Regions from separate parts of the Streptomyces sp. NPDC001351 genome, predicted to be linked through region 1. Evidence: riboswitches for the same ligand, from Rfam matches in the RefSeq annotation. Region 1 holds a riboswitch; each other region holds the start of a gene.
The links. A riboswitch is a leader RNA that binds a small molecule or an ion and turns the genes downstream of it on or off. The one in region 1 is predicted to bind S-adenosylmethionine.
Positions count from the first base shown of each region.

Region 1 (9,957 bases):
CCGCGCGCTCTGGGACGGCTGGGAGGACGGAGCCGTAGTCGGCTCCGCGGGCGCACGGGAATGGTCGACGCCCGGTGCCGTACGCCAAGTACGCCACCATGGGGCGCAGTTCGACGTCGACCTCGCGCCGACCCTGCCGCGCAGCGCCCAGGGCCACCCGGTCATCTTCCAGGCGGGTGACTCCGGCGAGGGACGTGACTTCGCCGCCCGCAACGCCGACGTCATCTTCTCCGCGCACGGCACCGACTTCGACGACGCCCTGGCCTTCGCCGAGGACATCCGCACCCGTCTGCGTGCCGTCGGCCGGCCCGACGACGACCTGAGGATCCTGCCCGGCACCGAGATCATCCTCGGCGCGACCGAGGAGGAGGCCCAGGAGAAGAAGCGCTGGATCCGGCTCCAGCAGGTCACCCCGGCAACGGCCCTGGGGATCGCCGGGCTGCTGTGGGGCATCGACCTGTCCGACCGCGACGCCGACGGGCCACTGCCCAAGGAGGACCCGGTCGTCACCGAGAACGACGGCTCCTTCGGCGCCCGGCGCATCGCCGACCCACGCGCGGTCGTGGCCGAATGGCGGGCGAAGGCGGAGGCCCACGGTTGGTCGCTGCGCGAGACCGTCATCGCGCTCGGTCCGCAGCGCGGCCACGTCGGCACCCCGTCCGGTCTGGCCGACAAGTTCGCCCACTTCGTACGGCACGGCGCGATCGACGGCTTCAACGTCACGCCGTACCTCATCCCCGACGGACTCGACGACATCGTCGACCTGCTCGTCCCGGAACTGCAGGAACGCGGGCTCTACCGCACCGACTACACCGGCACCACGCTCCGCGACCACCTCGGCCTGCGCGAACCCCTCACCCACCGGTCCGCCCCCGACCAGCGGCAGGCGGGCTGACCACCACACACGACTGACACGAAGCTGTCACACAGGGAGCGGAATGCGGGTTCGCCGAGAATCCGTTCTGACTGTCATGACTGTGGGAGTAACCCTCAACGCATCCGACGCACCCAACCAGGTCGACGCCACCGTGCAGCTGGCCCAGGAGGCCGCGGCCGCCGGGCTGCATTCGGCCTGGTTCGGTCAGACCTTCGGCGCGGACTCACCCCAGCTCGCGGCGATCGTCGGACGCGAGGTGCCCGGACTGCAGGTGGGAACCTCCGCGATCCCCGTCTTCGGCCGCCACCCGCTGCTCGTCTCCAGCCAGGCCCAGACCGCCCAGGCCGCGACCCACGGCCGCTACCACCTCGGTCTGGCCCTGGGCACGAAACTCCTGACGCAGAGCGGCTTCGGCCTGCCCTTCGAACGCCCCATCGCCCGCCTGCGTGAATTCCTCACCGCGCTACGGCAGTTGACCGAAACCGGCACGGCCGACTTCCACGGCGAACTGCTCACCGCCACCACCCCGGTCCCGGCGCGCGTCCCGGGCGCTGAGAGCGGCGTCCCCCTGCTGGTCGCCGCGATGGGGCCGCAGGCACTGCGGGCCAGCGGGGAACTCGCGGACGGAATCCTGCCCTATCTGGCGGGACCGCGCGCCCTGGACGAACACATCGTCCCCGCCCTGACCGCCGCGGCCGAGGCGGCCGGCCGCCCCGCCCCCCGGATCGTGGCCCTGGTGCCCGGCGTGGTCACCGACGACGTGGACGCGGTGCGGGCCAAGGCCACCGAGAACCTCGCGTTCTACGAACAGATCCCGTCCTATGCCCGGGTCATCGAACTCTCCGGCGGCCGACGCGCCGCCGACCTGGCCGTGATCGGCGACGAGAAGACGGTCGAGGCCGAGGTACGGCGCTACCGCGACGCCGGCGCCACCGAGGTCGTCTTCTCGAGCACCGAGATCGCCGGCGAAGCGGACCGCCGACGCACCTGGGCGCTCCTCGGCGCACTGGCCGGCTGAGTACGCCTGTCGGGCCACCGGCCCGGCACAACGCCCTACACCCCTCCAAGGAGACCGTATGACCACCGAGGCCACCGCGACGGACCTCCAGGCCTTCACCGAGACCTGGCTGGACTGGTACCGCGCCCAGGAGACCCGGCTCGCCGACCCCCACGGGTTCCTGGCGATCACCGGCCAGCACTGGCTCGACGACCGGCCGCAGCGCTTCCCCGACGCACCCGGCGCCTGGCACACCGGCCCCGACGGAGTCGTCGTGAACCTCGACGACGGAGAGGAACTGGTCATCGACGGAACCCCGGTCCGGGGCGAACACCGCTTCGGCGTGCTTCCCGAACGCACCGACGTCCACGCGGTCTGGAAAGACGCCGTCATCGAGGTCGCCAAACGCGGCGGAAACGACATCGTGCGCCCCCGGCACCCGGACGCGCCGCTGCGCACCGCCTTCACCGGGACACCCGCCTACGCACCCGACCCCCGCTGGGCCGTGACCGGCCGCTACATCCCCTTCGACGAGCCCCGCCCGACCACCGTGGGCGCCGCCGTCGAGGGCCTGGAACACGTCTACGACGCTCCGGGCAGGGTCGAGTTCGAACTGGACGGGCAGCAGCTGTCCCTGACCGCGTTCCCCGGACGCGGCGCGGGCAGTCTGTTTCTGCTGTTCACCGACGCGACCTCCGGAGTCACCACCTACGCCGCCAACCGCTCCCTGGCCCTCGATCCGCCCGCCGCCGACGGCACCGTCGTCCTGGACTTCAACCGCGCCGCAAACCTGCCCTGCGCCTACACCGACATGGCCACCTGCCCACTGCCCCCGGCCGAAAACCGCCTGCCGGTGGCCATCGAGGCCGGCCACAAGCTTCCCGTCGAGCGCGGCGGGTCCTGAGCCGGGCTCAGTCTTGCGCAGCGTCTCCGGCGAACAGCTGCTGTGGAGACGGGAGTTCGGCGATGCGGCGCGGAGTAGCGTGTGAGCATGGCGGAGTTCAACGCTGTTCAGGTGAACCTGTGGTGCGACGACGTGGAGCGCTGCGCGGCGTTCTTCCGTCGCCTCGGCATGCCCGAGCGGTTCCGCTTTCCGCCGGACGGCGAGCCGCACCAGGTCGAAGTAGAGGCTGCCGGTGTGCGGATCGGGTTCAGCTCGGCCCGCGTGGGCGGCGCACTCTTCGGCATCGCCACGACACCCGGCGAGAACACCGAGGTCGTGTTGTGGTGCGAAGACGTCGACGGCCTGTATCGGACGGCCCTCGAAGCGGGTGGCAAGCCCCTGACGAGTCCGACCGACTCTCCGGACGGGCGGCTCCGCCATGCCTGGCTGCACGATCCCGAGGGCCACCGCGTGAAGCTCGTGCAGGAACGCGGCTGAGCTCCGCCCCGAGCACAGCCCAGGCACGGCTCGCCCCGGTTGCCGCATTGACGTACGACAAGTCCGCTCCGTACGATCACGAACGGCATTGAGTGTCAGCGTCAAGCCCTGGCTTGCTGACCGGCAACCCTCCCGCGCGGTGGGGTGCTCCAGGTGAAAGCCCGGCGGGATCATCGATGATCCTGCAAGCGCGTGGCCCCTTGAGCGGGGCCGGAGTTGGGGAGGACGGGCATGCATTGTCACAGTGATGACCTCAGTGCCTCCTTCGCCGTCGCCATGGTGTTCTCCCGGCTCTCGCGCCGCCGGCACATCGACCTGAAGCGCTCGACCAGCTGTCTCTGTCAGGCCTGACGGGCGTTCCCACCGCCGGTCGACGTCCGGCACCGGTCGTCGCCGCACCCGTCTCCGCCTGATCCGGCTCCTCTGCCGGATCCCCGCTCCCCCCCTGATCCCTGTCTGCACAGCGCTCCCCCCGCCACCGGCACCGCGCCGGCCGGGGCTGCACACACATGCACGCCCGTGCCTCGTACGGCACCCCGTGCCTGGTGACACGAGTAGGAGAAACCACTCCGTGACAGCACTTCCGGATTTCAGAACCCCTCGATGGGCAACGCTGACTGCCCTTCTCACCACCAGCGTGCTGCTGACCGCCTGCGGATCCGGCTCCGACGGCTCCGGCAGCGACAGCGGCAAGCCGAAGTCCGGCGGCACCCTGACCTTCGCGGTGGGTTCGGATGCCGGCTGCGTGGACCCACAGCAGGTCGGCAGCAACGAGAGCATCTACTCGGTACGCCAGACCGTGGACTCACTGACCGACCAGGACCCCGAGACCGGCAAGATCGTGCCGTGGCTGGCCAAGAGCTGGGACATCAACTCCGACGCCACGGAGTTCACGTTCCATCTGCGCTCGGGTGTCACCTTCAGCGACGGCTCCAAACTGACCGCGCAGGTCGTCAAGGACAACTTCGACGCGGTGCCGAAGCTCGGCGCCCTCGGCATCCTCGCCCAGGGCTATCTGAGCAGCGTCAAGAGCACCACCGCGGTGGACCCGCTCACCGTCAAGGTGACCTTCAAGCAGCCCAACGCCCAGTTCCTTCAGGCGACTTCGACCCACTCGCTGGGCATCGAGTCGTCGGCGAGCGTCAAGAAGACCCCGCAGCAGAAGTGCAGCGACGGCGTCATCGGGTCGGGGCCGTTCGTGCTGAAGCAGTACGTGCAGAACCAGTCGATCACCCTGGCCAAGCGCACCGGGTACGACTGGGGCTCCTCGCTGTGGTCCAAGAAGGGTGAGGCCTACCTGGACAAGCTGGTGTTCAAGGTCGTGCCCGAAGCGGGGGTGCGGGCCGGCAGTCTCCAGTCCGGGCAGGTGGATGCGATCAGCAGCGTCGGCAAGGCCAACGAGGCGGCGCTCAAGGGCGGCCAGGTCACCCTCCTGCGCCGGGCCAACCCGGGCGTGGTGTTCGGGTTGGGGATCAACAACTCGCGGCCCGTCCTGAAAGACGTGAAGGTGCGCCAGGCAATTCTGGCCGCCCTCGACCGCAAGCAGATCGCCGACACCGTGTTCCCGACCGGCACCAAGCCGGCGACCAGCGTCCTGGCGCACACCACGCCCGACTACACCGACCTCTCCGCGGACCTCGCCTCCGACGCGGCCAAGGCCAAGGCCCTGCTGGACGCGGCCGGTTGGAAACTCGGAAGTGACGGCATACGCGCCAAGGACGGCAAGAAGCTCAGCCTGACCATCAGCTGGTTCCCCAACGCGGCCACCAACCAGCCCGCACTGGAACTCGTCCAGCAGCAGCTGAAGGCCGTCGGGATCGACGTGACGCTCAAGCAGGGCCAGGTCAGCCAGTTCGCGACCACCCTCCAGGGCGGCGACTTCGACCTGGTGTGGGGCAACGTGACCCGCGCCGACCCCGACATCCTGCGCAGCTCCTTCTCCAGCAAGCTGGCCAACTTCTACCGTCTGCCCGCCAGTTCGCTGGACACGGTGCTGTCCGGGCAGGCCGCGACCACGGACACGGCCAAGCGCAAGCAGCTGGTGGCCGAGGCGCAGAAGCTGATCGTGCAGAACGCGTACAACGTGCCGGTGGTGGAACTCCAGACCCAGCTGGCCGTGACGAAGAAGGTGCACGGCCTCGCCTTCGACTCGGGCACCCGCATCCAGCTGCACGACACCTGGATCGGCTAGCGCATGCGCCGCTATGTGATCAAGCGTCTGGCGCAGGCGGTCGGGGTGCTGTGGGCGGCGTACACCGTGTCCTTCCTGGTGCTGGACTTCCTGCCCGGTGACCCGGTCACCGCGATGGCCGGTGCCGGGGTGGACTCGGGGGACGTCGACCCGGCCCGGCTGGCCGCGCTGCGGCACGAGTACGGCTTCGACAAGCCGATCCTGGTGCAGTACGCCGAGTATCTCGGCCGGGCGGTGCGCGGGGACTTCGGCGACGCGGTCTCCACAGGTCGCCCGGTGACCGCCACCCTGTCCGACGCACTGCCACAGACCCTCCAACTGACCGGTGCCGCACTGCTGTTGGCGGTGCTGCTCGGCGGCGGTCTCGCGGTGGTGGCGACGTACACCTCGCAGCGGTGGCTGCGGCAGCTCCTGCTGTCGCTGCCCCCGCTCGGGGTGTCGGTCCCGACCTTCTGGGTGGGACTGCTGCTCGTCGAGGCGTTCTCCTTCCGGCTGCACTGGTTCCCTGCCTTCGGCAACGACGGACTGCGGGGGCTGGTGCTGCCCGCCCTGACGCTGGCGATCCCGACCGGTGCGCTGGTCGCCCAGGTGCTGGCCAAGAGCCTGCTCACCGCGCTGGACCAGGCGTATGTGGAGACCGCGCGGGCCAAGGGCGCCGGGCGGTGGCGGGTGCATCTGCGGCACGCGTTGCGCAACGCGTCCCTGCCGGCGCTGACGGTCGTCGGCCTGCTGGTGGGGCAGCTGATCGCCGGTTCGGTGGTCGTCGAGACGGTGTTCTCCCGCGACGGACTCGGCCGGGTGACCGCGGCGGCGGTCACCGCTCAGGACCTCCCGGTGGTCCAGGGGGTGGTGGTGTTCGGGGCGCTGATCTTCGTGGCGACGAACCTCGTCATCGACCTGGTCTATCCGCTCCTCGACCCGCGGATCGTGGTGGCCTCGGACAGAAGGGCGAGCTTCGCATGAGCCAGAGCCTTGTCGACGACGTCGAGGATCCGGCCGAGGCCGCCCTCGGACTCACCCGGCCGCTCAACGCGAGGACCGACGGAACCGGGACCGGTCTCCGAGCGGGGCGCCGCGTCGACGTACGGCAGGTGCTGCGGTTCCTGCTGCGCCGCCCCGGTCTGCTGCTGTCCGCCGTCGTCGTCGTACTGGTGGTGCTGGCCTCGTTCTGGCCGGACCTGTTCACCTCGCAGGATCCGCTGAAAGGGGTGCCGTCGCAGAACTTCCGCGGCCCGAGCGGCGCGCACTGGTTCGGCACGGACGAGCTGGGGCGCGATGTGTTCTCCCGCGTGGTGCACGGCGCCCAGCTGTCCCTGAAGGCAACGATCATCGCGGTCCTGGTCGCGTTCCTGGTCGGCGGTCTGCTCGGTGTGATCGCCGGGTTCGTGGGCCGCTGGATGGACGACGTACTGATGCGCTTCGTCGACGTCCTCCTGTCCATCCCCGCACTGTTCCTGTCGCTGGCCCTCGTCACCGCGCTCGGCTACGGGACGGTGAAGGTGGCGGTCGCGGTCGGCATCGCCAGCGTCGCCTCGTTCGCCCGGGTGGCACGCGCCGAGGTGCTGCGGGTGCGGCAGGCGGTGTTCGTCGAGGCGTCCCGCTCGTGCGGGGCCCGCTGGTATTCGGTGCTGGGCCGGCATGTGCTGCCCAACTCCGCGGGCCCCGTGATCGTCCTGGCCACCCTCGACTTCGGCGCCTCCATCCTGGCCGTGTCGGCGCTCAGCTTCCTCGGCTACGGTGCGCCGCCGCCGGCCCCGGAGTGGGGGACGCTGATCTCCGACGGCCGCAACTACCTCGCCAACGCCTGGTGGTTGACCGCGCTGCCCGGGCTGGCGATCGCCGCGACCGTACTGGCCACCAACCGCATCGCCCGGGCGCTGGACGGCGAATGGTCCCGGCAGCGATGACCGACGAACGTGAACACGGTGAGAACGGTGACGACGTGAGCACACCTCTGCTGGAGATACGCGGCCTGTCGGTGTCGTACCGCACCCGGGGCGGCACGGTCGCGGCCGTCCGGGGCGTGGACCTCGACGTCTGGCCGGGACAAGTGACCGCCGTGGTCGGCGAGTCCGGCTCCGGCAAGAGCACCACCGCGCACGCCATCACCCGCCTGCTGACGGCGAACGGCACCATCGACGCGGGCACGGTCCGCTTCGGCCGGCACGACCTGGCCACACTGTCGGAGGCGGAGCTGCGCACCGTGCGCGGAGCACGGATCGGACTGGTCCCCCAGGACCCGACGGTCTCCCTCAACCCGGTCAAGCGGATCGGCGAACAGGTCGCCGAGGTGCTGCGCATCCACGGACTGGCGACCCGCCGCTCAGCCCCGGCCGAGGCGATCGCCGTCCTGGACCGGGCCGGGCTACCCGACGCGGCCACCCGCGCACGGCAGTACCCGCACGAACTGTCCGGCGGTATGCGGCAACGCGCCCTGATCGCCATCGCCATCGCGGCCAAACCCGAGCTGATCATCGCCGACGAGCCCACCAGCGCGCTCGACGTCACCGTGCAGCGGGTCATCCTCGACCATCTCCAGCACCTCACCGAGGAGTCGGGCACCGCGGTCCTGCTCGTCACCCACGACCTCGGGGTCGCCGCCGACCGGGCGCAGCGCCTGGTGGTCATGGAGCAGGGCAAGGTGGTGGAAGCGGGCACGACCCATGACATCCTCGCCAACCCGCAGCATGAGTACACCCGCCGACTGCTGGCCAGCGCACCGAGCTTGACCACTGCCCGGCCCCGCACCCCGGCCTCCGCACCGAAGGCCGATGCGGTCCCCCTGGTCGAAGTCCGCAATCTGGTCAAGGAGTTCGGGCTGCCCCGCGCCGGGGACGGCCCACGGGTCCTGCGCGCGGTCGACGACGTCAGCTTCACCCTCCACCGCGGTCAAACCCTCGCGCTGGTCGGCGAGTCGGGCTCGGGCAAGTCCACCACCGCCCGCCTGGTGCTCCGTCTCGCCGACGCGAGCGCCGGACACGTCCTGTTCGACGGCACCGACGTCACCGGCGCGCGGGGCGCCTTGGCCAGAGAACTGCGCCGCCGCGCCCAGCTGGTCTACCAGAACCCGTACGCCTCCCTCGATCCCCGCTTCTCCATCGGCGAGGTGATCACCGAGCCGCTGCGCGCCTTCAAGGTCGGCGACCGCGCCTCCCGGCTCGCCCGGGCCCGCGAACTGCTCGACCGGGTGGCACTTCCCGCCACCACGCTGGAGCGCCGTCCGGCGGAGTTGTCGGGCGGGCAGCGGCAGCGGGTGGCGATCGCCCGCGCCCTCGCCCTCTCCCCCGATCTGGTGGTGTGCGACGAACCGGTGTCCGCGCTCGACGTGTCCGTGCAGGCCCAAGTCCTGGACCTGCTGGCCGAGTTGCAGGCCGACACGGGCGTGGCGTACCTCTTCATCTCCCACGACCTGGCCGTCGTACGCCAGATCGCGCACCAGGTCGCCGTCATGCGGGCCGGACGCGTCGTCGAGACAGGACCGCCGGAGGAACTGTTCACCAGCCCCCGCCACGAGTACACCCGACAGCTGCTCGCGGCCATCCCCGGCGGCCATGTCCCCACCCCCGCCGAGACCACCACGAGCTGAGGACCACGGTCGCATGAGCACACCCACCATCACCTCACTGGCCCTTCTCACCCCGGGCAACTTCGCCGACGACGACCCGTACACCGGCCTGGAGGAGACCCTCCAACTCTTCGAGTACGGCGAAAAGCTGGGCTTCGACGGCGCTTGGATCCGCCAGCGTCACCTCGAACACGGCGTCGGCTCGGCCGCCGTGTTCCTCGCCGCGGCCGGCCAGCGCACCGAGCGGATCGAACTGGGCACCGCGGTCATCCCGATCGGCTATGAGAGCCCGTTCCGCCTGGCCGAAGACCTGGCGCTTGCCGATGTCCTGTCCCGCGGCCGCCTCCAGGTCGGCTTCAGCACCGGCATGCCGCACGCCGAACTGCTCGGTGACCTGGTGTACGACGGCGACTGGCGCAGCTTCGACCTGTCGTACGGCAGGATCGCCCGCCTCGTCGACAACCTGCGCGGCGACTATCTCGGCGGCCCGAACACCGTGATCCACTCGCCGGGCAACATCCAGCGGCCACGGCTGCAGCCGCACAACCCCGGCCTGGTGGAGCGGATCTGGTACGGCGGAGGCAGCCTGCGCTCGGTCCGCTGGGCCGCCGAGAACGGTCTCAACCTGCTGTCCGGCAACATCGTCTCCGGCGAGGACACCGACGACTTCACCACCGCCCAGCTGAACCTGCTCTCCGAGTACCGGCGCGGCCTGGGCGACGACCGTCCGGCGGCGCGGGTGGCGCTCGGACGGGTGATCGTGCCGTTCGACAGCGCCGACGCGGCCACCCGGGCCCGCTACCGGGACTACGCGGCCAGTCGGCACGAACGCACCCTGAAGCCGCAGACCGTGGCGGCGCTGGGCCCGAAACGGATCCTGTTCGCCCCGGACGTGGTCGGCACCGCGGAGCAGATCCTGGAGCAGTTGGCGGCCGATCCCGTCCTC
Region 1 covers NZ_JBIAWS010000012.1:117,087-127,043, forward strand. Annotated here, with positions in the region: gene ACFY1U_RS36485 (NtaA/DmoA family FMN-dependent monooxygenase) at 1-895, shown strand, start outside; gene ACFY1U_RS36490 (LLM class F420-dependent oxidoreductase) at 972-1,895, shown strand; gene ACFY1U_RS36495 (DUF1684 domain-containing protein) at 1,954-2,778, shown strand; gene ACFY1U_RS36500 (VOC family protein) at 2,866-3,255, shown strand; SAM riboswitch class IV at 3,340-3,452, shown strand; gene ACFY1U_RS36505 (putative leader peptide) at 3,532-3,606, shown strand; gene ACFY1U_RS36510 (ABC transporter substrate-binding protein) at 3,827-5,446, shown strand; gene ACFY1U_RS36515 (ABC transporter permease) at 5,450-6,409, shown strand; gene ACFY1U_RS36520 (ABC transporter permease) at 6,406-7,353, shown strand; gene ACFY1U_RS36525 (dipeptide ABC transporter ATP-binding protein) at 7,350-9,032, shown strand; gene ACFY1U_RS36530 (LLM class flavin-dependent oxidoreductase) at 9,046-9,957, shown strand, end outside.

Region 2 (9,957 bases), on a different contig from region 1:
CGCGCGCAGCGATGTCTTTCGGGGTCATTCGCCCCGGTTCGACCGCATCGACGGTCTCCGCCGGCCGCACGGACACCGGCGGCAAGGCCAGCTCCCGGCGCAGTCCCTGGGCCGCGTCCAGGACGGTGTCCAGAAGCAGGCGCACGCGCATGTCCTCGACACTGCGCCCCTCGCGCGCTGCTTTGCGCGTGGCCTCCAGGGCGGCCTCCGCCTCCCCGAGCCGCGACTTCAGCCGGCGGGACTCGCTCTCGGCGGCGGACACCTGCGCCTGCCCCTCGGCGCGTACGGTCTCGATCTCGCTCTGGATCTTGCGGAGGGCGGCCTCGCCCCGCTTGACGTCGCTGAGGGCCGCTCGCAGCTTGCGGTGCAGCGAGTCGGCCTCCTTCTTGGCGGCGTCCAGCTCGGTACGGAGCCGCTCGGTGTCGGCCCTGGTCTGCTCCCGGGCCCGGTCGAGCTCCGCACGCAGCCGCTCCAGCTCGGCCCGGCTCTCCTCGTCGGCGCGCTCGGCATCGGCCCGCTGGGCCTCCTCGCCGGCCGCGGTCACCAGCTTCACCCAGCCGGTGGGCCGCAGCACATAGGCCGCGGCCGCCACGTCGAGGGGATCCGCGGCCGGGGGCGGCGAGCCGGAGTCGAGAGCGCCGGCGAGTTCCGGCTGGGCCTCTCTCAGCTTCTCCCCGATGCGCTGCCGGAACAGCGGATCGGTCTCCAGCGCGGCCGCCATCGCGTTGCCGGCGAACTTGGCCCGCCGGTTCGGTGCGAAACGGGCGTACTGCCTCAGCTGTGCGGGCAGTTCGCCGACGGTCAGCCCGCCGAAGCCGTCCGAGACGATCTGGACGACCCTGCGGCGCACTCCGTCGGGCAGCGGACGGTCAAGCACCTCGGCGGTGCCGTCGCCCGGCCCCCCGCCTGTGGTCTCCACCATCCGTCACACCCCATTACCTGTGGGGCCGCTCCGCTCAGGAGTCGGCGCCCGGCCTGTCCACGAGTTCCACCTGATCCACCGCGTTGCACCAGCGGCAGCGCACCGACTCGATGGTCTCACTGACCACCTCGCGCTCCTCGACCTTGGGCTCACCGGCCAGATCGAGGTGGACGTACTCGACGACCTTCGACGAGCGGGTCACGTCGAAACGCGTGAGGTTGCCGCAGAGGGTGCAGCGCCACCGCGTCGTGGCGGTCGGGAGGGGAACCGTCATCGTGCCTGTGCTCTTTCCTTCTAGGTCTTCTATTGTCAGTGACGCCCGAGCTTCCCCGGGCGTGTGGCTCGTAACCCTACGGCCTGGCGCTCACTCGCCGCCCGTCCGTCCACGGCGGCGAGGCGGTCTGTGCGACTGCGTCCCGTTACGTCATGCTCTGTGTTCATGATCGGCAAGTGGAGCGCGACCGTCGGCAGAGCGATCCGGCGCCCCTCGGCGCCCATGACGTACACCCTGATCGCCCTGTGCTGTCTGCTCTTCGTGACCGGCCCGGCGGCCGGCCTCAATCCGGTCCACGGCTCCGGTGACGCGCTGCTCGCCGCCCAGCGCGCCTATTTCCACCGCTGGGGCGTGGTCCCGGCCGAGCTGTTCCAGGGCTCCCCCAGGGCCACCCTGACGCCCGCCACGGCCCTGTTCGTCCACGGCAGCTGGGTCCACCTGCTCGGCAACATGCTCTTCCTCTACGTCTTCGGGGCGATGACCGAGGAACGGATGGGCCGCGTCCAGTTCACGCTCTTCTACCTCGGCTGCGGCTACCTCGCCCTGCTGGGGTACGCGGCGGCCAATGCCACGTCCCAGCAGTCGCTGGTCGGCGCGTCCGGGGCGATCTCCGCGGTCCTGGGTGCGTTTCTGTACCTGTTCCCCGGGGCGCGGGTGACCAGTCTTCTGCCGTTCCTCTTCTTCCTGCCCCTGCGTTTCCCCGCCTGGATCGTGCTGCCCTTCTGGGCGGCCCTGCAGTGGCTGGCGGCCGGACAGGCGGCGACGGGACCGGGGGTGGCCTATCTGGCGCACCTGGTGGGCTTCGGCCTGGGCTTCGTCTACGCCTGGGTCCGGTTCGGCCGTACGACTAGAGTGAGATCCGCCCCAGCTCCGGCCTCCGAGGGAGAGAACCAGCCTTGATCACCGCGATCGTCCTCATCAAGACCAGCGTGGACCGGATCCCTGAGATCGCGGAGCGGATCGCTTCGCTGGAGAGCGTGAGTGAAGTCTTTTCCGTGACCGGGACGTATGACCTGATCGCCATGGTTCGCGTGAAGCAGCATGAGGATCTTGCTGACGTGATTCCCGGCAGCATCAGCAAGATCCCCGGTGTCGAGGCTACGGATACGCATGTTGCGTTTCGGACGTACTCGCAGCATGACCTTGAGGCTGCGTTTGCCATTGGGTTGGACTCGTGATCGACGCCTAGGCGTCTGCGTGGTGCGGTTCGTGTGCGACTACCGGTGCGTTGTGGCTGGTCGCGCAGTTCCCCGCGCCCCTATAGGGCGGCTGCTCAGACCGCAGGGACGCAGCGGCCGTCCTCTGTCCTGTACGTCCACTTCGCGCCGTCCGCCACCAGTTCCTTCACGGCGTTGACGAAGCGCTCGACGTGCTCGTCGGGGGTGCCCGCGCCGAAGCTGACGCGGATGGCGTTGAGGGACTTTTCGCCGGGGGCGGTCTCGGGGGAGCCGCATTCGCCCTGGGTCTGCGGGTCGCTGCCCAGGAGGGTGCGGACCAGCGGGTGGGCGCAGAAGAGGCCGTCGCGGACGCCGATGCCGTACTCGGCGGAGAGCGCGGCGGCGAAGTGCGAGCTGTTCCAGCCCTCGACGACGAAGGAGATCACGCCGACGCGCGGGGCATCGTCGCCGAAGAGGGAGAGGACCCGTACCTCGGGCACCTCGGCGAGGCCGGCCCGGACGGTGTCGATCAGGTGCTGCTCGCGGGCGACCAGGGTGTCGAAGCCGGCCTCGGTGAGCGCCTTGCAGGCCGACGCGATGGAGTAGGCGCCGATCACGTTCGGGGAGCCGGCCTCGTGGCGGGCGGCGCTGTCGTGCCACTCCACGTCCACGCCGCCGTCCTCGCGCCGGGTGACCTTGCGGCTGGCGCCGCCGCCCGCGAGGTAGGGGTCGGCGGCCTGCAGCCAGTCGGCGCGGCCGGCCAGTACGCCGGAGCCGAAGGGCGCGTACAGCTTGTGGCCGGAGAAGGCGACCCAGTCGACGTCGAGGTCCTGCACGGAGACGGGGTGGTGCGGGGCGAGTTGGGCGGCGTCCAGGACGATACGGGCGCCGTGCGCGTGGGCGGCGGCGGCCAGCTCGCGCACCGGCCACAGTTCGCCGGTGACGTTCGAGGCGCCGGTCACGCAGACCAGGGCCGGGCCCTGGCCCTCTTGAATGGATGCAGTCCGGTCGGCGAGGGCCTTCTCCAGCGTCTCGACGGCCTGCTGCGGGGTGCGCGGGGCGTTGAGGTAGGTGACCCGGGCGTCCTTCCAGGGCAGCAGCGAGGCGTGGTGCTCGGTCTCGAAGACGAAGACCTGGCAGTCGGCGGGGAGCGCGGCGGCCAGGAGGTTGAGGGAGTCCGTCGTCGACCGGGTGAAGATCAGCTGGTCGTCGGCGCGGCAGTCGAGGAACTCCGCAACGGTCCTGCGGGCGTTCTCGAAGAGGTCGGTCGACAGCTGGGAGAGGTAGCCGGCACCGCGGTGGACGCTGCCGTAGTAGGGCGCGTACGCCGCGACGTCGTCCCACACGCGCTGCAGGGCGGGGGCGCTGGCCGCGTAGTCGAGCGCCGCATAGGTGACTTCGCCGCCCGTGACGAGCGGGACGGTGACATCCCGGCCCAGAACGGGCAGCGGGGCACAAATGGCGGTGGCGGCGGCAGCGGTGGAGACAGACATGGCGGAACTCCCGTGGAGGCAGGTGGAATTCGCCCCGCGAGCGGTATGGCTCAAGCAGGGGCGTGAAAGGAAAGGGGATGCGGAGGCGGGGCTCTGCGGCCCTATCGCATTCGCTTGCTCACGGAAGGCTCCTCGACGACCAGGACCCCTGGCTTCTCGAGGGGTCCGCGCTTGCCGTAGACCTCGCTGCCTACGGCCTGGTCTTCACCCGGGGCACCCCGCCACGGACGGAGGGTTGCCGGACAGTCGGCCGGGGCCTCATGACTGTCACTCATGACCTGGACAGGAACGTACGTGAAGTGATCGCGGTCCCGCAACTCGTGTCCGCATTGCGGGACCGCACTCCCCTGCTATGCGTTGCTGGCCGCCACCCAGCGCTCCAGCGCCCGCTTCGCCGCACCGGAGTCGATCGCCTGCGCCGCCTTGTCCATGCCGGCCCGGATCTGCTCGGCCAGCGTCCCGGGACCCGGGTCGAGGGCGACGAGCGCGGCCGCCGAGTTCAGCAGGACGGCGTCCCGTACGGGGCCCTTCTCGCCGTCGAGGAGCCTGCGGGCGACCTCCGCGTTGTACGACGGGTCGCCGCCGCGCAGGGCCTCGACCGGGACCAGTTCGATGCCGACGTCACGGGGGTCGAAGGTCTCCTCGGTGACCTTGCCGTCGCGGACGATCCAGACACGTGAGGTGGCCGTCGTCGTCAGCTCGTCGAAGCCGTCGTCGCCGCGGAAGACGAGGGAGGAGTTGCCGCGCTCGGCGAGGACGCCGGCGATGAGGGGCGCCAGGCGCGGGTCGGCGACGCCCACCGCCTGGGCCCTCACCTTCGCCGGGTTGGTCAGCGGCCCGAGGGCGTTGAAGGTCGTCCGGATGCCCAACTGGCCGCGTGCGGCGGCCACATGACGCAGCGCCGGGTGGAACTTGATGGCGAAGCAGAACGTGATGCCGGCTTCCTCCGCGACCTCCGCCACCCGCTTCGGCGTCAGTTCCAGATTGACGCCCAGCTTCTCCAGCACGTCCGAGGCGCCGGACGCCGAGGAGGCGGCCCGGTTGCCGTGCTTGACGACTTTTGCGCCCGTGCCCGCGATGACGATCGCCGACATCGTGGAGATGTTCACCGTCTTCGCGCCGTCGCCGCCCGTACCGACGATGTCGACGGTCCGCCCCGGCACCTCGATCACGTTCGCGTGCTCGTACATCGTCCGGACGATCCCGGTGATCTCCTCGACGGTCTCGCCCTTGGCGCGCATCGCCACCGCGAACCCGGCGATCTGGGCGTCGGTCGCCTCACCGCGCATGATCAGGTCCATCGCCCAGGCGGTGTCGTCGGCGGTGAGGTCCTGCCCGTCCAGCAGGCCGTTCAGCAGCAGGGGCCAGGAACGGCCCGCCGCGGTGTCGCCTCCAGCGGGGGTCACAGCGCTCATACGGCCGCTCCTGGTCGTCGTAGGAGAAGAAAACGAGTGTGAGGCCACCCTATCCAGCTCAGGGCACGGAGAAGGGCCCCCGTCCGAAGATCGGACGGGGGCCCTTGCCGTGGCGTGGCGAGCCGCAGCGATCAGTGGTGGCCGTGGCCGCTCGTGATCTCCCTGTACTCCTCGACGGTCGGCTTCGGAATCTGGGACTCCTCGCCGTAGTACGCCTCGCTGAGCTTGGCGCGCAGCTTCTCGGAGCCCTTGACCTTGCGCTCGACGCCGTTCTCGTCGACCGTCGGGCCGATCTCGGCCGGCTTGTACTGCTCGTGCGCGGTGAGGGTGTGCAGGGCGTCCTGGCTGAGCGGCTCGTGCACCTCGATGAACTCACCGTGCGGCAGGCGCTTGATGATGCCGGACTCGCGGCCGTGCAGCACCTTGTCCCTGTCGCGGCGCTGGAGGCCGAGGCAGATCCGCTTGGTGGCGATGAACACGAGCACCGGCACGACGAAGAACGCGACCCGGACGAACCAGGTGATCGCATTGATCGACAGGTGGAAGTGGGTCGCCCAGAGGTCGTTGCCACCACCGACGAGCAGCACGAAGTACCAGGAGATCCACGCCGCACCGAAGGCGGTACGCGTCGGGGCGTTGCGCGGGCGGTCCAGGATGTGGTGCTCACGCTTGTCGCCGGTGACCCAGGACTCGATGAACGGGTAGACCGCGATCGCGACCAGGACCAGCGGGAAGATGATCAGCGGGATGAACACGCCCAGGACGAGCGTGTGGCCCCACAGGTTGATCTCCCAGCCCGGCATCGTACGGATCAGGCCTTCGGAGAAGCCCATGTACCAGTCGGGCTGGGCGCCGGTCGACACCTGGTCCGGACGGTACGGGCCCATGGCCCAGATCGGGTTGATCGAGGCGATCGCCGCGATGGCCGTGATGACGCCGAAGACCAGGAAGAAGAAGCCGCCGGCCTTCGCCATGTACACCGGCAGCAGCGGCATGCCGACGACGTTGTTGTTCGTCTTTCCGGGGCCCGCGAACTGCGTGTGCTTGTGGTAGAAGACCAGGATCAGGTGGCCCACCATCAGGCCGAGCATGATGCCCGGCAGCAGCAGGATGTGGACCGAGTAGAACCGGGCCACGAAGTCGCCGCCCGGGAACTCGCCGCCGAAGAGGAACATCGACAGGTACGTGCCGACGACCGGCACGGACAGGATCGCGCCCTCCATGAAGCGGACACCGGTGCCGGAGAGCAGGTCGTCCGGGAGCGAGTAACCGGTGAAGCCGGTGAACATGCCCAGGACGAACAGCAGGAAGCCGAAGATCCAGTTGACCTCACGCGGCTTGCGGAACGCGCCGGTGAAGAACACACGCATCATGTGCACGAACATGCCCGCGAGGAAGATCAGCGCGGACCAGTGGTGGATCTGCCGGATGAGCAGACCACCGCGCACATCGAAGGAGATGTGCAGGGTCGAGTTGAACGCCTCGGACATCATCTGGCCCTGCAGCGGGATGTAGCTGCCGTGGTACTCCACCTCGTTCATCGACGGGTGGAAGAACAGCGTCAGATACACACCCGTGAGGATGAGGATGATGAAGCTGTACATGCACACTTCGCCCAACATGAACGACCAGTGGTCGGGGAAGATCTTGCGCATGTTGGTCTTGGCCAGGGAGTAGATCCCCAGCCGGCCGTCGGCCCAGTCGGCGACGCGCTCGCCGGCCGGCGCTTTGCCGCGCCGCTCGCCCGCCGCGGCAGCGGCTGATGTGTGCGTCTCGTTGGTGCTCATCCGCGCTCCCAGAATGCAGGACCGACGGGCTCTTCGAAGTCGCCGAGCGCCTCGAGGTAGCCCTGGTCGTTCACGCCGATGCGCAGCTGCGGCAGGGCGTGACCGGCGGGGCCGAAGATCACCCGGGCACCGTCGGACAGGTCGAAGGTGGACTGGTGGCAGGGGCACAGCACATGGTGCGTCTGCTGCTCGTACAGCGAGATCGGGCAACCGACGTGGGTGCAGATCTTCGAGTACGCGACGATGCCCTCGTGCGACCACTCGAGCTCGCGCTTGTCCTTGATGTTGTCCGGCTGGATCCGGACGATCATCAGGGCCGCCTTGGCGATCTCGGTCTGGAAGTTCTCGTCGTGCTCCTCCAGGCCCTCGGGCTTGGCGAAGGTGAGCGAGCCGACCGCGACGTCGGAGGCGCGCAGCGGCTCGTTCGTGTTCATGTTGACGAGCAGCTTGCCCTTGGACCACAGCGTGTGGCGCAGCTTGGTCCCCGGCAGCGGTCCGAGGTCGCGCAGCAGCATGACGCCGGAGAGCGGGAACAGGGCCAGCGCACCGAACATCGTGTTGCGGATGAGCTTGCGGCGGCCGAGCGCGGACTCCTTGGCGCCCTGCTTGAAGTCGGCCATGACCTTGGCCTTGACCTCGGGGGACGCCTCGATCGGGTGCCGCTCGTCGGCGATCTCCACGTCGGACATCAGGGTGCGGGCCCAGTGGACCGCGCCCGCGCCGATGGCGAACAGCGCCAGGCCCAGGGTCAGGCCGAGCGCGAAGTTCAGCGCGTTGATGTGCCCGATCGGGAAGACGAAGATCGCCTTGTCGTGCGGGATCGCCACGTACGAGGCGATGAAGCCGACCGTGGCCAGCATCGAGACCGTGAACAGCATGGCCACCACACGCTCGGACCGCTTGGCGGCCCGCTCGTCGATGTCCTGCACCCGGTGCTCGTGGGGCGGCAGACCGGGGTCCGCGAACGGGTTCTGCTCGTCCGCGAGGCTTACGGTGCCGTGCGCGTCCTGCTCAGCGGGCAGGTTCTCTTCTGGAATGTCTTGGCTACTCATGACTTCTTGGCCTTTGCGGTCCGAGCGGCGACCCAGACGGCGACCGCGATCAGCGCGCCGAGTCCGAAGATCCAGGCGAACAGGCCCTCGGAGACCGGGCCGAGTCCGCCCAGCTCAAGGCCGCCGGGGCTCTCGGTGTCGTCTCCGTTGACCGCGTGGAGGTACGCGATGATGTCCTTCTTGTTCTGCTCCGACATCGTGGTGTCGGGGAACGACGGCATGTTCTGCGGGCCGGTCTGCATGGCCTCGTAGATGTGCTTCGGGTCGACGCCCTCGAGGCTCGGCGCGAACTTGCCGTGCGTCAGCGCACCGCCCTTGCCGGTGAAGTTGTGGCACTGCGCGCAGTTGGTGCGGAACAGCTCGCCACCCTTGGCGATGTCGGCACCGTCCGGGCCGTACTGCGCCGCCGTCGGGATGGACGGGCCGGCGCCGAGGGAGGCGATGTACGCGGCGAGCTGGTCGATCTGGGCCTGCGAGTAGATGACCTTCTTCTTCGGGACCTGAGCGCCCGGCTGCTGGGCCGGCATACGGCCGGTGCCGACCTGGAAGTCGACGGCCGCGGCGCCCACGCCCACGAGGCTCGGACCGTCGGAGGTGCCCTGACCGCCGGTGCCGTGGCAGCTGGCGCAGCCCACGGAGTAGAGCTTCTTGCCCTCGTCGATGGCAAGGGACTGGGCGGTGTCATCGGCCTGCGCCTTGCTCGCGGGTGCGAACGCGGCGTACAGCCCCCCGGTGCATGCCAGCGCGAGGAGTAGGACGACGAGCGCCGCCATGGGATGGCGTCGTCGTGCGGAGAGCTTTTTCACGGATTACCCCGGTGTCAGGATCTTCTGCGTCGATGCTTGTGGGTTGTGCGCCGCGCGGGCGCACGCGGGAACGGGCCCGGCTACTTGATCAGGTAGATCGTGGCGAAGAGGCCGATCCACACGACATCGACGAAGTGCCAGTAGTAGGACACGACGATGGCCGCGGTCGCCTGCTCGTGGGTGAACCTCTTGGCCGCGTAGGTGCGGCCGAGAACGAACAGGAAGGCGATGAGGCCGCCCGTCACGTGCATGCCGTGGAACCCGGTGGTCAGGTAGAACACCGAGCCGTACGGGTCGGAGGACAGCGAGATGCCGTCCTTCTTCACCAGCTCCGTGTACTCGAAGATCTGACCGCCGATGAAGATCGCACCCATCACGAAGGTGACGATGAACCAGCCCCGGAGCTTCTTCACGTCCCCGCGCTCGGCGGCGAACACGCCGAGCTGGCAGGTGAGGGAGGAGAGCACCAGGATCGTGGTGTTGGTCGCGGAGAACGGAATGTTGAGATGACTCGCCATCTCCTTCCAGTGATCCGGACCGGTCACCGATCGCAGGGTGAAGTACATCGCGAAGAGGGCCGCGAAGAACATCAGCTCGGAACTCAGCCAGATGATGGTTCCGACGCTGGTGAGGTTCGGCCGGTTGACCGACGGGTGCGCGTGCCCGGTTTCTACTGTCGTTGCTGTCGCCACGACCGACATTATGTCGGTCGCTTATCCCGCCCTCACTCCGGGGGGTGCCGTTCGGAGTGTTGCTGCCGTCCATACCGGTGTTGACGTGGTGTTGAACGGAGTAACATCCGCCCCATCGGGCCTTTCCGTACGACGCTGACGTCTCGGAGGAACTATGCAGCCGACCGCCACGGTGCTGGTCTACAGCGACGACTCCAACACCCGCGAACAGGTGCGGCTCGCGACCGGGCGCAGGCCCGCTCCCGACGTTCCCGTCGTCGAGATCCTGGAGTGTGCGACGCCGGCCGCCGTCATCAAGGAGCTGGACCGGGGCGGGATCGACGTGTGCGTCCTGGACGGCGAGGCCGTGCCCATGGGGG
Region 2 covers NZ_JBIAWS010000001.1:726,239-736,195, reverse strand. Annotated here, with positions in the region: gene ACFY1U_RS03350 (NYN domain-containing protein) at 1-922, opposite strand, end outside; gene ACFY1U_RS03345 (hypothetical protein) at 957-1,196, opposite strand; gene ACFY1U_RS03340 (rhomboid family intramembrane serine protease) at 1,362-2,096, shown strand; gene ACFY1U_RS03335 (Lrp/AsnC family transcriptional regulator) at 2,093-2,374, shown strand; gene ACFY1U_RS03330 (aminotransferase class V-fold PLP-dependent enzyme) at 2,470-3,846, opposite strand; SAM riboswitch class IV at 4,009-4,125, opposite strand; gene trpD (anthranilate phosphoribosyltransferase) at 4,197-5,261, opposite strand; gene ACFY1U_RS03320 (cytochrome bc complex cytochrome b subunit) at 5,393-7,048, opposite strand; gene ACFY1U_RS03315 (Rieske 2Fe-2S domain-containing protein) at 7,045-8,100, opposite strand; gene ACFY1U_RS03310 (c-type cytochrome) at 8,097-8,906, opposite strand; gene ACFY1U_RS03305 (heme-copper oxidase subunit III) at 8,987-9,607, opposite strand; gene ACFY1U_RS03300 (hypothetical protein) at 9,753-9,957, shown strand, end outside.
Region 2: it holds a riboswitch for S-adenosylmethionine, as region 1 does, so the genes downstream of both, ACFY1U_RS03330 (aminotransferase class V-fold PLP-dependent enzyme) here and ACFY1U_RS36505 (putative leader peptide) in region 1, are expected to answer to the same signal.

Region 3 (9,957 bases), on a different contig from region 1:
CTGCCGACGCCCACCACGCAGGCAGGCAGGGACGGACTCGCCGCGATCCTCGCGAACCCCGCGAAAACGGTGGTCGGCCTGGACTTCGACGGCACCCTCGCCCCGATCGTGGCGGACCCCGAGCAGGCCCGCGCCCACCCGGAGGCGGTGCCCGCGCTCGCCGCCCTCGCCCCGCGGATCGCCTCCGTCGCGGTGGTCACCGGCCGCCCGGCCGGCGTCGCCGTGCGGCACGGCGGCTTCGCGGGCGTCCCCGGCCTGGAGCACCTGGTGGTCCTCGGCCACTACGGCGCCGAACGCTGGGACGCGGTCAGCGGCGACGTCACCGCGCCCGCCCCCCACCCCGGCGTCGCCGCGGTCCGCGCCGAACTCCCCGGCTTCCTCGACCGCATCGGCGCCTGGCAGGGCACCTGGATCGAGGAGAAGGGCCGCGCCGTCGCGGTCCACACCCGCCGCGCCTCCGACCCCCAGGCCGCCTTCGAGGCCCTGCGCGCCCCCCTCACCGACCTCGCCACCCGCCACGGCCTGATCGTCGAACCCGGCCGCCTGGTCCTCGAACTGCGCCCCCCGGGCACCGACAAGGGAGTGGCCCTCCTGGAGTACGTCCGCGAGATCGACGCCTCGGCGGTCCTCTACGCCGGCGACGACCTCGGCGACCTCCCCGCCTTCGCGGCCGTCGACAAACTCCGCTCCGACGGCACCCCCGGCCTCCTGGTGTGCAGCGGCAGCGACGAGGTCACGGAACTACGGGAACGAGCGGACCTCGTGGTGGACGGCCCGGAGGGGGTCGTACGCCTGCTGCGGGGCTTGGCGGATTCCTTCAGCCCGTCCGGCGTTTGAGGACAAGGCCCCTTAAGGGCCGAGAAGGCGGGGGCCTGGGGGCGGCAGCCCCCAGACCTCAGCCTCGCAAGGCCTCCAGCTGATCAAGAAACCACTGGGCAGGCGGCAACGCCGTAGCCGCAGCGGCAAGCCGCTTAGACCGCTCGGCCCGCTCAGCCGCCGGCAGGCACAACGCCGCGTGCAGCGCCTCCGCCGTAGCGATCACGTCGTACGGATTCACCGTCAGCGCATCCTCGGCCAGCTCCTCGTACGCCCCCGCCTCCCGCGACAGCACCAGTGCGCAGCCCTCGTCGGAGACGACCGGCACCTCCTTCGCGACGAGGTTCATGCCGTCCCGGATCGGGTTGACGAGGGCCACGTCGGCCAGTCGGTAGGCGGCCAGCGAGCGCGCGAAGTCGTCCTTGACGTGCAGCACGACGGGGGTCCAACCAGGCGTCCCGAAACGGGAGTTGATCTCCTCGGCCACCCGCTGCACCTCGGCCGTGTAGTCGCGGTACACGGCGAGGTCCTGCCGGGAGGGATAGGCGAACGCGACATGCACGACCCGCTCCCGCCACTCGGGGCGGTCCTCCAGCAGCTGCCGGTACGCCAGCAGCCCGCGCACGATGTTCTTCGACAGCTCGGTGCGGTCGACCCGCACGACCGTCCTGCGGCCGGCGCCGATCTCCTCCTTCAGCGCGGCCATCCGCTCGGCCACATCGGCCTCGTGCGAGCGCTTGCGCAGGAAGTCCGCGTCCGCGCCCAGGCCGTGCACGCCGATCTCCGTGCCCCCGAGGCCGCCCACCACCGCCGTGGCGCACGCCGTGAACGCGTCCGCCCAGCGCCGGGTCAGAAAGCCCAGCCGGTCGGCGCCCAGCATGCCGTGCAGAAGCTGCTCGGCGATGTCGTCCGGCAGCATCCGGAAGTAGTCCACCGGTGCCCACGGCGTGTGCGAGAAGTGCCCGATGCGCAGGTCGGGACGGAGCTCGCGGAGCATGCCCGGCACCAGACACAGGTGGTAGTCCTGCACCAGCACCGCCGCGCCCTCGGCCGCCTCCTGCGCCAGCGCCTCGGCGAAGGCCCGGTTGTAGGTCTCGTACGACGCCCACTGCCGCCGGAACTCCGCGTCGAAGACCGGCTCCAGCGGCGTCTGGTACAGCATGTGGTGCACGAACCACAGCACCGAGTTCGCGATGCCGTTGTACGCGTCGGCGTGCACGCCGGCCGGGATGTCCAGCATCCGCACCCCGCCCTCGCCGGCCCCGCGCCGTACCGCCTCGCGATCGCCGTCGGACAGGGCCGAGCACACCCACAGGGCGTCCGCGTCGGGCCCGATCGCGGAGAGGCCGGAGACCAGCCCGCCGCCGCCACGCCTGGCGGCCAGCGAGCCGTCCTCCTGCACTTCGTACGAGACCGGGCCGCGGTTGGACGCGACCAGCACCTGATGACCAGCGCCGTGCGTGGAAGCCATACGCCTCAACCTAGCCCGGCCCGTAAACGCTCAAACGTACGGCTGCGCTCTGCGAGTGGACCGTATACACCGCCCACGCCGCGTAACGCGCCGCCTCAGGCGACCTTGCGCGACGCGTACTCCGTGATCTCCACCATCGGCGGCCGCTCCTCCGTGTCCACGGAGTAGGTGCGCGGCTCGAAGCCGTCCTCGCCCCGTTCGAACTGGGTGAGGGAGGGACGGATGAGGTGGCCGCGGGCCAGCCTCAGCTGTGCCGTGCGGTAGATCGCGGCGGACATCCGGCCCAGCGCCTGCCCGTCCTGGTGGCGGTGCTTGCGCACCCCGACGTCCACCTGGGCGAGTGCGTCGAGGCCCACCAGGTGCAGGGCGTCGACCAGCATGCCCAGCTCGACGCCGTACCCGACGGGGAACGGCAGCTGTTCCAGCAGGCTGCGCCGGGCCGCGTACTCACCGCCGAGCGGCTGCACGAAGCCCGCCAGCTGCGGCCAGTGCATGTTGAGCAGCGGGCGCGCCATCAGTTCGGTGACCCGGCCGCCCTGGCCCTGGGCGCCGGCCAGCGGACGGTCGTACATGCCCTTGACCAGGTCGACCGCCGGGTCGGTGAGCAGCGGGCCGACGATCCCGGAGACGAAGTCGGAGGAGAACTCCTTGAGGTCGGCGTCGATGAAGCAGACGATGTCCCCGCTCGTGACCAGGAGCGAGCGCCACAGCACCTCGCCCTTGCCGGGGACGGTCGGGATACGGGGCAGGATGTCGTCACGGTGGACGACCCTGGCCCCGGCCGCCGCGGCGACCTCGGACGTACGGTCGGTGGACCCGGAGTCGACGACGACGATCTCGTCGACGAGCGGAACCTGCTGCATCAGGTCGTGACGGATGATCGCGACGATGTCGCCGACCGTCTCCTCCTCGTTGAGCGCGGGCAGCACGACGCTGACCGACTGTCCCGTGCGCTGCTTGGCAGCGAGGATCTGGTGGAGAGGGCGGTCGGTCAGGGACCAGGAGCGGGTGCTCAGCCAGCGCTCGACTTCTTCCAGCACGTAGGCGGCTCCTCTGCGTTCTCTCGGCGAAGACCGGATCATCATGTGATCCATCTCGCGGTTCGGACGACTATCTCAACTGTCCTGGCCTTCCGTTACAGTCTTGAACAACGCTGGTGACCATCGCATGTCGGGGTCGCCCGGCGTTCACAACCGCATACCGCTCATCCAGAGGGGCAGAGGGATACGGCCCGATGAAGCCCCGGCAACCCTCCAGCCGGTCTCGTAACCGATCGATGCTGATCGTTCCGCGAGGCTCCCGGCTAGGGAAGGTGCCAAATCCGTCTCACGGCGAGATGCGTCGTGAGGAAGATGAGGAGAAAGGGCCTCGCCTCACATGGCTGCGCAGACTGTTGCAAGCACCACCGACTCCACGACCGTCGACCTCGGTCCCGCCGCGGCGCTCTCCTGCCGCGAGTGCGGTCACCAGGTGCCCCTCGGCCCGGTCTTCGCCTGCGAGGAGTGTTTCGGCCCGCTCGAGATCGCGTACGACTTCTCGGCCTACGACACCGAGGAGCTCCGCAAGCAGATCGAGGCGGGTCCCGCGAACATCTGGCGTTACGCGCCCCTGCTGCCCGTCCCGGCGGACGTGGCGGACAAGCCCAACATCAACCCCGGTTGGACCAAGCTCGTCAAGGCCGACAACCTGGCCCGCGAGCTGGGCGTGACCGGCGGTCTGTACGTCAAGGACGACTCCGGCAACCCGACGCACTCCTTCAAGGACCGGGTCGTCGCCCAGGCCATCGAGGCCGCCCGCGCCTTCGACTTCACCACCCTGTCCTGCTCGTCCACCGGCAACCTGGCCGGTGCGGTGGGTGCCGCCGCCGCCCGCGCCGGCTTCCGTTCCTGCGTGTTCATCCCGCACGACCTGGAGCAGGGCAAGGTCGTCATGGCCGCGGTCTACGGCGGCGAGCTCGTCGGCATCGAGGGCAACTACGACGACGTGAACCGCTTCTGCTCCGAGCTGATCGGCGACCCGGCCGGCGAGGGCTGGGGCTTCGTCAACGTCAACCTGCGGCCGTACTACGCCGAGGGCTCCAAGACCCTGGCGTACGAGATCTGCGAGCAGCTCGGCTGGCGGCTGCCGGACCAGCTGGTCGTGCCGATCGCCTCCGGCTCGCAGCTGACGAAGATCGACAAGGGGCTGCAAGAGCTGATCAAGCTCGGCCTCGTCGAGGACAAGCCGTACAAGATCTTCGGCGCCCAGGCCGAGGGCTGCTCGCCGGTGTCGGTGGCCTACAAGGCCGGGCACGACGTGGTGCGGCCGCAGAAGCCGAACACGATCGCCAAGTCGCTGGCCATCGGCAACCCGGCGGACGGGCCGTATGTGCTGGACATCGCTCGCCGTACCGGTGGGGCGGTGGAGGACGTGAACGACGAGCAGATCGTGGACGCGATCCGGCTGCTCGCCAGGACCGAGGGAATCTTCGCGGAGACCGCCGGTGGCGTGACCGTGGGTGTGACGCGCAAGCTCATCGAGAACGGTGTCCTCGACCCGACGCTGACCACGGTCGTCCTCAACACGGGAGACGGTCTGAAGACACTGGATGCGGTGGCTGGCACCGGGCTCACCGCCACGATTCGCCCGAGCCTGGAGTCGTTCCGCGAGGCCGGCCTCGCGTAGTTCCCCGTGCCCCTTAAAAGCCATACCCCGACCGGAGGTTCATCGTGAGCGTCAACGTCCGTATCCCCACCATCCTGCGCACCTACACCGGCGGCCAGGCCGAGGTCACTGCTGAAGGTGGGACCCTCGGCGAGGTCATCGCCGATCTGGAGAAGAACCACACCGGTATCGCCGCGCGTGTTCTCGATGACCAGGGCAAGCTTCGCCGCTTCGTCAATGTCTATGTGAACGACGACGACGTGCGGTTCGAGCAGGGGCTGGAGACGGCGACTCCGGACGGGGCGGGCGTCTCGATCATCCCGGCCGTGGCCGGAGGCTGACCGAAACAGGTCGGACGACCGATTATTACCGTCGGTAACGCTGATTACCGAGAGTTCATCGAATTGCCCCCTCCGTGAGAGAAGCGGAGGGGGCAATTCTGCATGGTTGAGCACGGTACAGTTGGGGAACCTGCTCGACTCCGCTTGCCGCGTGCATATGAGTTCCTACTTCTCGGGCAGCGAGAAGTAGCCAAAGTGTGCAGGTTTTTTGCGCCTTATGCTCCATTTATGGGGCCCGACTTGCCCTGAATTCGGGCGAATTCTCCGTAAATTCCGGACCGGTCGTGCCCGGAATTCTCGTCCGATTGACCTGTTGCAGACGGCAGTTGGACAGATACATTCAGCCGCGGTCGACGCGTTCCGGCGCACGCCCCCAACCGTGGGGGGTGAGGTCTGACCCGGATCCGCGAAGTGTGGATCTGTGCAAGGGCCAGTAATAGGGGAGTTAGGCATGGCTCAGGGCACCGTCAAGTGGTTCAACGCGGAGAAGGGGTACGGCTTCATCGCGGTCGACGGTGGTGCGGATGTTTTCGTCCACTACAGTGCGATTCAGATGGACGGCTACCGCACCCTGGAAGAGGGTCAGCGGGTCGATTTCGAGATCTCGCAGGGCCAGAAGGGGCCGCAGGCGGACATGGTCCGTCTGGCGACCAGCTGAAGCACGCGCCGGGTTAACTGCAGCGACGTTCTTCTGTTCTTGATCGAAGGGCCCGCACCTGAGGGTGCGGGCCCTTCGGCATGTCCGGCGGCGGGCCCGGGCGGCCCGTCGCCCCGGCTGTTCCCTGAGGGGCGCTTGCACTCGACCATGCCGAGTGCTAATCATTGGCGTTAGCACTCTGAAGGTGAGAGTGACAAAGATGGACCGGGTCGGTGAGGCCCGCAGGCCAGGTGGGGCAAGGAACCACGAGGCGTGCGTGCCGTCCGTCGCGGGCGCGGGCGCGGTCCGAAGGAATCACCCCCAGTCCTGGAGGGACCACTTCACATGGCCAAGATCATCGCGTTCGACGAGGAGGCGCGGCGCGGCCTCGAGCGCGGCATGAACCAGCTCGCGGACGCCGTGAAGGTGACGCTCGGCCCCAAGGGCCGCAACGTCGTCCTCGAGAAGAAGTGGGGCGCCCCCACGATCACCAACGATGGTGTCTCCATCGCCAAGGAGATCGAACTCGAGGACCCGTACGAGAAGATCGGCGCCGAGCTGGTCAAGGAAGTCGCCAAGAAGACGGACGACGTCGCCGGTGACGGTACGACCACCGCGACCGTGCTCGCCCAGGCCCTGGTCAAGGAAGGCCTGCGCAACGTAGCCGCCGGCGCCAACCCGATGGCCCTCAAGCGCGGTATCGAGAAGGCCGTCGAGGCCGTCTCCGGTGCCCTGCTCGAGCAGGCCAAGGATGTCGAGACCAAGGAGCAGATCGCTTCCACGGCCTCCATCTCCGCCGCCGACACCCAGATCGGCGAGCTCATCGCCGAGGCCATGGACAAGGTCGGCAAGGAAGGCGTCATCACCGTCGAGGAGTCCCAGACCTTCGGTCTGGAGCTGGAGCTCACCGAGGGTATGCGCTTCGACAAGGGCTACATCTCGGCGTACTTCGCCACCGACATGGAGCGGATGGAGGCGTCGCTCGACGACCCGTACATCCTGATCGCCAACTCCAAGATCGGTTCCGTCAAGGACCTGCTCCCGCTCCTGGAGAAGGTCATGCAGTCGGGCAAGCCGCTGCTGATCATCGCCGAGGACGTCGAGGGCGAGGCCCTGTCGACCCTGGTCGTCAACAAGATCCGCGGCACCTTCAAGTCCGTCGCGGTCAAGGCCCCCGGCTTCGGCGACCGCCGCAAGGCGATGCTGAACGACATCGCCATCCTCACCGGTGGCGAGGTCATCTCCGAGGAGGTCGGTCTCAAGCTCGAGAACACCTCCCTCGACCTGCTGGGCCGCGCCCGCAAGGTGGTCATCACCAAGGACGAGACCACCATCGTCGACGGCGCCGGCTCCACGGAGCAGGTGCAGGGCCGGGTCAACCAGATCCGTGCCGAGATCGAGAACAGCGACTCGGACTACGACCGCGAGAAGCTGCAGGAGCGCCTGGCGAAGCTCGCCGGCGGTGTCGCGGTCATCAAGGCCGGTGCCGCCACCGAGGTGGAGCTCAAGGAGCGCAAGCACCGCATCGAGGACGCCGTCCGCAACGCGAAGGCCGCCGTCGAGGAGGGCATCGTCGCCGGTGGTGGCGTGGCGCTCATCCAGGCGTCCAGCGTCTTCGAGAAGCTGGACCTCGAAGGTGACGAGGCGACCGGCGCCAACGCCGTGCGCATCGCGCTCGAGGCCCCGCTGAAGCAGATCGCCGTCAACGCCGGCCTCGAGGGCGGTGTCGTGGTGGAGAAGGTGCGCAACCTGACCCCGGGCCACGGCCTGAACGCCGCGACCGGCGAGTACGTCGACCTGGTCAAGGAAGGCATCATCGACCCGGCGAAGGTCACGCGCTCTGCCCTGCAGAACGCCGCGTCCATCGCCGCGCTCTTCCTCACCACCGAGGCCGTCATCGCCGACAAGCCGGAGAAGGCCGCCGCGCCCGCCGGTGGCGGTATGCCGGGCGGTGACATGGACTTCTGATCGGCCTCCGGCTGATCCGGGTTCCACCGAGGGCGGCACTCCCTGGAAACAGGGGGTGCCGCCCTCGGGCGTGTCCGAGGTCATAGGAGAATTGCTTAAGCGGGTGCAACAATGCGTGTGCACATACCATTCGGTTAATGCAGCCATCGCACGAGGAGCCCACCCACGTGACCACCGCCCCCTCCCGCGCCGCCGAGGTCCTCTCCCGGCCCACCGCGATCAACGGCCTGACCGTCCCCAACCGCATCGTCATGGCGCCCATGACGCGCATGTTCTCCCCGGGCGGCATCCCCGGCGAGGACGTGGTGTCGTACTACGCCCGCCGGGCCGCCGCCGGCGTCGGACTGATCGTCACCGAGGGCACCTACGTCGGCCACGAGTCGGCCGGCAACAGCGACCGCGTCCCCCGGTTCCACGGCGAGGAGCAGCTCGCGGGCTGGCAGAAGGTCGCCGAGGCGGTGCACGCGGCGGGCGGCACGATCGTTCCGCAGCTGTGGCACATCGGGACGGTCCGCAACCAGGGCGACGGCCCCTACCCGGGCGCCCCCTCGCACGGCCCCTCCGGTCTGCGCGTCACCGGCGTCGAGGACGCGACGCCCATGACGCAGGCCGACATCGACGCCGTCATCGGCGCGTTCGTCGAGTCCGCGGTCGCCGCCGAGCGCATCGGCTTCGACGGCATAGAACTGCACGGCGCGCACGGCTACCTCCTCGACCAGTTCCTGTGGGCCGGCACCAACCGTCGTACGGACGCGTACGGCGGCGACCCCGTGGCCCGTACGAAGTTCGCGGCGGAGATCGTGGCGGCCGTACGGGAGGCCGTCTCGCCCGAGTTCCCGATCCTGTTCCGCTACTCGCAGTGGAAGCAGGAGGCGTACGACGCGCGTCTCGCCGAGACGCCGGAGGAGCTGGAGGCGATCCTCGCGCCGCTGACCGCGGCGGGTGTGGACGCGTTCCATGCCTCCACACGGCGGTACTGGCTGCCGGAGTTCGACGGCTCCGACCTCAACCTGGCGGGGTGGACGAAGAAGCTGACGGGGCGGCCGACCATCACCGTCGGATCGGTGGGACTCGACGGGGACTTCATCCGGGGGTTTGCCGGGGAGGGGTCGCCGGTCCGGGGGATCGACGACCTGCTGGACCGGCTGGAGCGCGAGGAGTACGACTTCGTCGCTGTCGGACGGGCGTTGCTGCAGGATCCCGAGTGGGCGACGAAGGTGTTGGCCGGCCGGAGCGATGAGCTTGAGCCGTACTCGGCGAGTGCGTTGAAGACGCTGAGCTGAGCTGTGCGGTACGGGTCGGTGGGGGTGCGCCTCCCTGGGGGCCGCGCCCCCAGACCCCCATCGGCCTGCGGCCTCGTCCTCAAACTCCCCCACTCTCGGCTTCGCTCGAGCGGGGGGACCCCCACGACCGGCTGAAAACAGCGGCCTGACGTTCTGGTTGCCGAGGTCAACTACGGCTAGCGTTCCGGGACATGAGGATCCTGCACCTGTCCGACACCCATATCGAGCGCACCGACGCCCCCAACCGGCACGGCGTCAATGCCACCGATTCCCTGCGCCTCATGCTCGCCGAACTGCGCCACCAGCGGGACGTGGACGCGATCGTCGTCACCGGTGACCTCGCCAACGACGGGGCGGTGGAGGCATACACGACCGTACGAGAGCTGCTGACCGAGTTCGCGCTGCCGCTGAACGCGCCCGTGTTCTGTACGACCGGCAACCACGACGAGCGCGAGGCCTTCGGCAAGGTGCTGGGCAGCGGGCATCTGGCTGCGGACGGGGGCGAGCGGGCCGAGACGGTTCTCGAGTCCGCGGCGGGGGAGCGGGCCGCGGTGAGTGTGGTGGGCGGGTGGCGTTTCGTCACGCTGGACTCGCTCGTGCCGGGCAAGGTGCACGGGTGGCTCGGTGATGAGCAACTCGCTTGGCTTCGTGGCGTGTTGGCGACCCCTGCGGAGAAGGGGACGGTCCTCGCCCTCCATCACCCGCCGATCGCGCTCGACGTCGAGACGCAGCGCGTCTTCGGTCTCCGTAATCCTTCGGCGCTGGCGGAGGTGATCCGTGGCACCGATGTCCGGGTCG
Region 3 covers NZ_JBIAWS010000008.1:389,894-399,850, reverse strand. Annotated here, with positions in the region: gene otsB (trehalose-phosphatase) at 1-837, shown strand, start outside; gene ACFY1U_RS29890 (trehalose-6-phosphate synthase) at 896-2,287, opposite strand; gene ACFY1U_RS29885 (glucosyl-3-phosphoglycerate synthase) at 2,383-3,327, opposite strand; SAM riboswitch class I at 3,489-3,646, shown strand; gene thrC (threonine synthase) at 3,665-4,951, shown strand; gene ACFY1U_RS29875 (MoaD/ThiS family protein) at 4,996-5,271, shown strand; gene ACFY1U_RS29870 (cold-shock protein) at 5,723-5,929, shown strand; gene groL (chaperonin GroEL) at 6,254-7,876, shown strand; gene ACFY1U_RS29860 (NADH:flavin oxidoreductase) at 8,014-9,159, shown strand; gene ACFY1U_RS29855 (metallophosphoesterase) at 9,351-9,957, shown strand, end outside.
Region 3: it holds a riboswitch for S-adenosylmethionine, as region 1 does, so the genes downstream of both, thrC (threonine synthase) here and ACFY1U_RS36505 (putative leader peptide) in region 1, are expected to answer to the same signal.